2 linked regions of the Fodinicola acaciae genome follow. The protein of the gene in region 2 interacts with the protein of the main gene of each other region in a pairwise test. Links are inferred from orthologs where the notes say so. Each region holds a gene or a part of one and is shown on either strand. Other genes may lie near its edges. The genes, in order: ligA and leuS.

Region 1 (3,284 bases), on a different replicon or contig from region 2:
CCGAACGCGTAGAAATAGTGACTGCGTACGGTGCCGCCGGTGTGCAGCTTGGCCATCACCGACACGACCAGGTTGTTGATCAGGAAGTACGCGACGGCCGCGAGCACGATCGCCGGCAACAGCCGCGGCTGCAGCGCCAGCGTGTGCGACGGATGGCGGTTCTGCGCCATTGTGGTCAACACCACATGCGCGGCGCCCCAGCTGATCGCGTACTGGCTGATGTTGAAGATCGTCCGATAGATCGCGCGGCGCTTCGGCAGGTCGGTGAGCATGACGCCGATCGCCTGGATGACGATCGCGGCGCCGAGGCCCCAGAAAATCAGTACGGCGAAGACAAAAGTCGTCGAGGCGACCAATCCGTTACCCTGTGCGGTCGGCCGGCGACCGTCCGTCGCCATGACCGCCACCGGCCACAGTTCGCCGATCACCACCATCGCCGCGATAACCCAGAAAGTCACCGGCAACTGGCCGAGCTCGCTGATGTCCTCGGCGGCACCGAACCGGATGACCGCCAGCGCGCCAATGGCGACCAGGGTGACGAACAGCCAAAACCGCCACTCACGCCAGGACGGCGTGAGATCACGCGGATCGGCAGTTGTCACCAAACCCCCATGCCCCAAAGTCAGGTCTTGCGCAGACGATAGCGTGCGAATGCACGTGCACGCGCGCCAGCGGCACAGGAGCGCTACTCCGCGGACGCCTCGGACGCGTTCACGGCGACTGCTCTGGCCGCTTCCGGACCGTCGGCCAGCAGCACTCCGAATCCCGCCTCGTCGAGAACCGCCACCCCCAATTGGATCGCTTTGTCATATTTGGAGCCCGGCTTTTCGCCGGCCACGACGAAATCGGTTTTCTTGGAAACAGAACCGCTTGCCTTGCCCCCGCGGCCCACAATGGCCGCTTTCGCGTCGTCGCGAGAATACTCCTCGAGCGAACCGGTCACTACGACCGTAAGTCCTGCCAGAGTACGCGGAACGTCCTGCGTTGGCTCGTCGACCATGCGTACGCCGGCCTCTCGCCATTTTCGTACGACCTCGCGGTGCCAGTCGACATTTGCCCAATCGAGCAAGGCACTGGCGATGGTCGGACCGACCCCTTCGGCCTCGGCGAGCCGCTCCGGCGTGGCCGCCAGGATCTCGTCGAGGTCGCCGAACTCGGTGGCCAACGCCTGCGACGCGGTCGGTCCGACGTGCCGGATCGACAGCGCGACCAGCACTCTCCACAGTGGACGATCTTTGGCCTCCCGCAGATTGTCCAGCAGTTTCCTGGCATTCGCGGTCAGCTCGCCGTCGGACTTGCGGGTGAAGAGGGCGACCTGGCGGAGCTTTTCCTCGTCCAGCGCGAAGAGATCTCCCTCGTCGGCCAGCACGCCGGAGTCGAGCAGCGCGACGGCCGCCTCGTATCCGAGCACCTCGATGTCGAATGCGTTGCGGGAGGCCAGGTGGAAAAGCCGCTCGCGCAGCTGCGCCGGACAATGCTGATTATTCGGACAGCGAATGTCCTTGTCGCCTTCGCGCTCCGGACGCAGCTTGGTGCCGCACTCCGGGCACAACGTCGGCATCGCGAACTCGCGCTCGCTGCCGTCGCGCAGGTCGACCACCGGTCCGACGATCTCCGGGATCACGTCACCGGCCTTGCGCAGCACAACTGTGTCGCCGATCAGTACGCCTTTGCGGCGCACCTCGTCGGCGTTGTGCAGGGTGGCCATCTCGACCGTCGAGCCGGCGACCACCACCGGCTCCATCACGCCGTACGGCGTCACCCGGCCGGTGCGCCCGACGTTCACCCGGATGTCGAGGAGCTTGGTGTTGACCTCCTCCGGCGGATATTTGTATGCGATGGCCCAGCGCGGCGCACGTGAGGTGGAGCCGAGCTGGCGCTGCAGACCGATCTCGTCGACCTTCACGACGACACCGTCGATCTCGTGCTCGACGTCGTGGCGGTGCTCGCCGTAGTACGCGATGAACTCCTGCACCTCTTCGAGCGTGTCCACCACGCGATAGCGCTCGGAGGTCGGCAGGCCCCAGGCCTTGAGCTTCTCGTATGTCTCGGACTGCCGCGCCGGGTTGAAGCCGCGACGCGCGCCGGTGCCGTGCACGAGCATCCGCAGCGGCCGGCTGGCGGTCACCTTCGGGTCCTTCTGCCGCAGCGAGCCGGCGGCCGAGTTGCGCGGGTTGGCGAACGGTGCCTTGCCTGCCTCGACCAGGCTGGCGTTGAGCTGCTCGAACCCCTCGACCGGCAGGAAGACCTCGCCGCGTACCTCCAGCAGCTCCGGCGGCGGACCGGCGTCGCTGTCGCGGCGCAGCTCGGTCGGCACCACGTCGATGGTGCGGATGTTGAGCGTCACGTCCTCGCCGGTGACGCCGTTGCCGCGGGTCAGCGCGCGGGTCAGCCGGCCGTCCTCGTAGAGCAGGTTGACCGCGAGGCCGTCGATCTTCAGCTCGCACAGGAAGTGCGCACCGGTGCCGATCTCCCGCTCGACCCGCTCGTTCCAGCTGGTCAGCTCGTCGGCGGAGAACGCGTTGTCGAGGCTGAGCATCCGCTCCAGGTGGTCGACCGCGGTGAACGCCGTCGAGAACGTGCCACCGACGCGCTGCGTGGGACTCTGCGGGCTGCGCAGCGCCGGATATCGCTCCTCCAGCGCCATCAGCTCGCGCAGCAGCTTGTCGTACTCGGCGTCGGAGACGGTCGGCGCGTCCTTCACGTAATACGCGAACTGGTGCGCGTCGATCTGCTCCGTCAGCTCGGCGACCCGGTGCCGCGCGTCGGTCGGGATGTCGCTCTCTGGCGTCTGGGCCAGCTGATCTTCTGCCACGGATGCATTCTGTACGACAGGTACGACGCGGACGACCGGACCACGGCAAACACCGCCTGTTTCGTCCCCCGGTTACCCGCTACGGCCCGAAACTGTCGTACCCCCCTGCCAATCTGGGCCCCCACCCAGATCGGGCGGGGGGTGGGTTCGCGTGGAAACTTACATACATAGAAGTTGATCTTGAAAATGTCCGAATGCTACTTCGCTGACCATCTACTGGCGAGTAGGGGTAAACAAGGTGACATTCGGGCGCCAAACCTATGTCCGATTGTCACCTCAGGAAATAAACCCGCAGGTCAGACCACCTCAGACGACGCAATCGGATTCCGATTCCGCGGACCCGACGACGGCGACGGGGTCAGCCGGAGGCAAGCTTGTGGGCGGCCTCGGTGCAGCGTCGCAGAGCCGCGCGCGCGTACGCCGACGTGGCACCGGCCAGGCCACAGGACGGCGACAGGGTCACGGCGGC
Region 2 (3,808 bases):
AACAAGGCCTTCACACCGCAGCGATCACCAGAAGCTGTGGCGGGTGTGACTACTGAGGCTGGTAATGCTGCTGTGATCGCTTGGCTGTAACAGATGTCCGTTTTGATGTCTTGTTAAACAAGTATTACGCAGTCAGCCGCTACAGCACGATCGTTTGGCGTGCATGCCGACGGGTTGCTGCCCCCTATGCACACCGATTGGCGTCCATGCGCCCCTCCCTTGAGGTCGCTCGCCGCGTAGGTGCGCCCGCCGCGCAGGCGAAAAACCCAACCACCCACCCAACGCACCAAACAGGCGAACCCGCCACCCACCCAACGCAACAATCAGAAAACGCAACCACCTCCCACCGCAACAAACAGGAGACGCACCTCCCCGCCGCGACTCGCGGCACCCCGCAACCCCTGCCCACCGCAAACTCACAGCCTCAACAACCTCCCCTCTACACCACACCACTCCCGCCCCTTGACCTCACCGAAAACTCACTGGAACAGGGGAGTACAGTGGCTATATGGCGGCATACGGACTGCTCCTTACCTAGCCGCGCCGGCAGACCCGGTGCGGCGACCCCTCATGCGTGAGGGGTTTTTTCGTGTCTGGAGTGTTCCCCCTAACGAGCAAGAGGAACGAGCGTAGAGATGAGCACCGAACCCGCTGTCGAGCCAGCCGAGACGGCTGAGCAGGACGTGCCGCCGTTCAGGTACACCGCCGCGCTGGCCAGTGAGATCGAGAGCCGTTGGCAGGATCGCTGGCAGTCAGAAGGCACCTTCCACGCGCCTAACCCGACCGGGCCGATGGCCGAGCCGACGGTGGGACCCGGCGGGGTCGACCTGGTCGGCCGGCCGAAGATGTACGTGCTGGACATGTTTCCGTACCCGTCCGGCGCCGGCCTGCATGTGGGCCATCCGCTGGGTTACATCGCGACCGACGTGCTGACCCGCTTCCAGCGGATGAACGGCCACAACGTGTTGTACACGATGGGCTTCGACGCCTTCGGCCTGCCGGCGGAGCAGTACGCGGTGCAGACCGGCACGCATCCGCGCAAGACCACCGAGGACAACGTGATGGCGTTCCGCCGGCAGCTGCGCCGGCTGGGGCTGGGTCACGACGACCGCCGGTCGGTGGCGACCACCGACGTCGAGTTCTATCGCTGGACGCAGTGGATTTTCGTCCAGATTTTCAACTCCTGGTTCGACAAGAAGCAAAACAAGGCACGTCCGATCGCCGAGCTGGTCGCCGAGTTCGAGGCCGGTGAGCGGTTGGTGCCGGACGGCCGGGCCTGGTCGGCGCTGACCGAGGTCGAGCGGCGCGAGATCGTCGACGGCTATCGGCTGGCCTACCGGTCGGACGCGCCGGTCAACTGGTGTCCTGGCCTGGGTACGGTGCTGGCCAACGAGGAGGTCACCGCCGACGGCCGCAGCGAGCGCGGCAACTTCCCGGTCTTCAAGCGCAACCTGACGCAGTGGATGATGCGCATCACCGCGTACGCGGACCGGCTGATCGACGACCTGGACCGGATGGACTGGCCGGAGCCGGTCAAGATCATGCAGCGTAACTGGATCGGCCGCTCGACCGGCGCCTCGGTCCATTTCGCTGTTGCCGATCGGGATGACGCGGGTCCGCTGACCGTTTTCACGACGCGGCCCGACACGCTGTTCGGCGCCACCTACATGGTGGTCTCGCCGGAGCATCCGATCCTGGAGACGCTGGTGCCGGCGGCCTGGCCGGACGGCACGAAGGAGTCGTGGACCGGCGGCCACGCGACGCCACGCGACGCGGTCACCTCCTACCAGTCGGAGGCCTCGCGCAAGACCGAGCTGGACCGCACCGAGGCCAAGGTCAAGACCGGTGTCTTCACCGGCGCGTACGCGGTCAACCCGGTCAACGACACGCGGATCCCGATCTTCACCTCCGACTATGTCCTGATGGGCTACGGCACCGGCGCGATCATGGCGGTGCCGGGCCAGGACCAGCGCGACTGGGACTTCACCAAGGTCTTCGACCTGCCGATCATCCGCACGGTCCAGCCGCCGGCCGGCTTCGACGGCGAGGCGTACGTCGGCGAGGGCGCGGCGATCAACTCGGCCAACGACAGCATCTCGCTGAACGGCCTGGGGGTCACCGAGGCCAAGGCGGCGATCATCGAGTGGCTGGAGCAGCGCGGCGCCGGCGAGGGCACGGTCCAGTACAAGCTGCGCGACTGGCTGTTCAGCCGCCAGCGTTACTGGGGCGAGCCGTTCCCGATCGTGTACGACGAGACCGGTCTGCCGATCGCGCTGCCGGCCTCGATGCTGCCGGTCGAGCTGCCGGAGGTCGACGACTACTCGCCGCGCACATACGCCGACGACGACGCCAACTCGATGCCGGAACCACCGCTGGGCAAGGCGACCGACTGGGTCGAGGTCGAGCTGGATCTGGGCGACGGTCCGCGCAAATACCGGCGCGAGACCAACGTGATGCCGCAGTGGGCCGGCTCCTGCTGGTATGAGCTGCGCTATCTGGACCCGACCAACGACGACGCGATGGTCGATCCGGAGGTCGAAAAGTATTGGATGGGGCCGCGCCACGACGGTGACGTCGGCGGTGCCGACCTGTATGTCGGCGGTGTCGAGCACGCCGTGCTGCACCTGCTGTACTCGCGGTTCTGGCACAAGGTGCTGTTCGACCTGGGCCACGTCTCCAGCGCCGAGCCGTTCCACCGGCTGGTCAACCAGGGCTACATCCAGGCGTACGCGTTCAAGGACAGCCGCGGCCAGTACGTGCCGGCCGCCGAGGTCGAGGAACGGGACGGAAAGTTCTTCTACGCCGGCGAGGAAGTGGCGCGCGAGTACGGAAAGATCGGCAAGAGCCTGAAGAACGTCGTCACGCCGGACGAGATCTGCCAGGCCTACGGTGCCGACACGTTCCGCGTGTACGAGATGAGCACCGGTCCGCTGGAGACCTCGCGTCCGTGGGAGACCCGCGCGGTGGTCGGCGCGTATCGGTTCCTGCAGCGGGTCTGGCGGCTGCTGGTGGACGAGCAGACCGGTGGGCTGAAGATCAGCGACGCCGCGGTCGACGACGAGACGCAGCGGTTGCTGCACCGCACGATCGACGGCGTACGCAAGGATTACGCCGGCCTGAAGGCCAACACCGCGACCGCCAAGCTGATCGAGCTGACCAACCGGCTGACCGCGGTGGCGGCCAGGGAAGGCGCGGCGCCGCGCGCGGCCGTCGAGCCGCTGGTGCTGATGACCGCGCCGCTGGCGCCGCACATCGCCGAGGAGCTGTGGTCGCGGCTGGGTCACGCCCAGACGCTGACCTTCGTCGACTTTCCCGTCGCGGACGAGAAATGGCTGGTCGCCGACGAGGTCACCTATCCGGTGCAGGTCAACGGAAAGGTGCGCGGCCGGGTGAAGGTGGCGGCAGACGCCGACTCCGACGCGGTTTTGGCCGCGGCGCTGGCCGACCCGGCCGTTTCGTCCTATGTGGACGGTCGTCAGTTGCGTAAGTCGATCGTCGTGCCGGGCCGGATCGTCACCCTGGTCGTCTAGGGTCTGTTTCGAAGTCCCACGTGGATGAGAGTCGAGATCCAGGCGGTCCGAGAAAGATGTGACAGCGGCTCGGCTATCGCCGCGTGGGACTTCGATACAGCCCCTAGACCCCCAGGTCCTGTGGCCGGTCGATCCGATAGACCACGTGGTCGCGGTTGTCGATCGGGTTGTCCGGCTCCAGCTCGCCTTCCGCGACCCGGCGCAGGCCGGCCTTCTCCAGCGCTCGCCAGGATGCGCGGTTGGCCGCCGACACCGGTACGAGCACGCAGCTCGTGTCC

Evidence for each region.
Region 1: the proteins of leuS (region 2) and ligA interact in binary tests that used the Escherichia coli proteins (3 or more experiments, as listed by UniProt). The link is inferred for Fodinicola acaciae from one-to-one orthologs.

Annotation. Positions count from the first base shown.
Region 1 is NZ_WOTN01000002.1:1,612,247-1,615,530, reverse strand. What follows is about bases 244-3,213. They hold ligA (NAD-dependent DNA ligase LigA), read right to left. Parts: upstream 2,801-3,213; coding sequence 686-2,800; downstream 244-685. Other genes in these bases: GNX95_RS22785 (uroporphyrinogen decarboxylase/cobalamine-independent methonine synthase family protein), read right to left, coding at 3,174-3,213; GNX95_RS22795 (putative bifunctional diguanylate cyclase/phosphodiesterase), read right to left, coding at 244-602. Outside these bases: more of GNX95_RS22795, read right to left, coding at 1-243; more of GNX95_RS22785, read right to left, coding at 3,214-3,284. UniProt on the Escherichia coli protein: DNA ligase that catalyzes the formation of phosphodiester linkages between 5'-phosphoryl and 3'-hydroxyl groups in double-stranded DNA using NAD as a coenzyme and as the energy source for the reaction.
Region 2 is NZ_WOTN01000001.1:555,239-559,046, forward strand. Bases 237-3,730 are described here. They hold leuS (leucine--tRNA ligase), read left to right. Parts: upstream 237-635; coding sequence 636-3,530; downstream 3,531-3,730. Other genes in these bases: GNX95_RS02570 (GNAT family N-acetyltransferase), read right to left, coding at 3,634-3,730. Also shown: more of GNX95_RS02570, read right to left, coding at 3,731-3,808.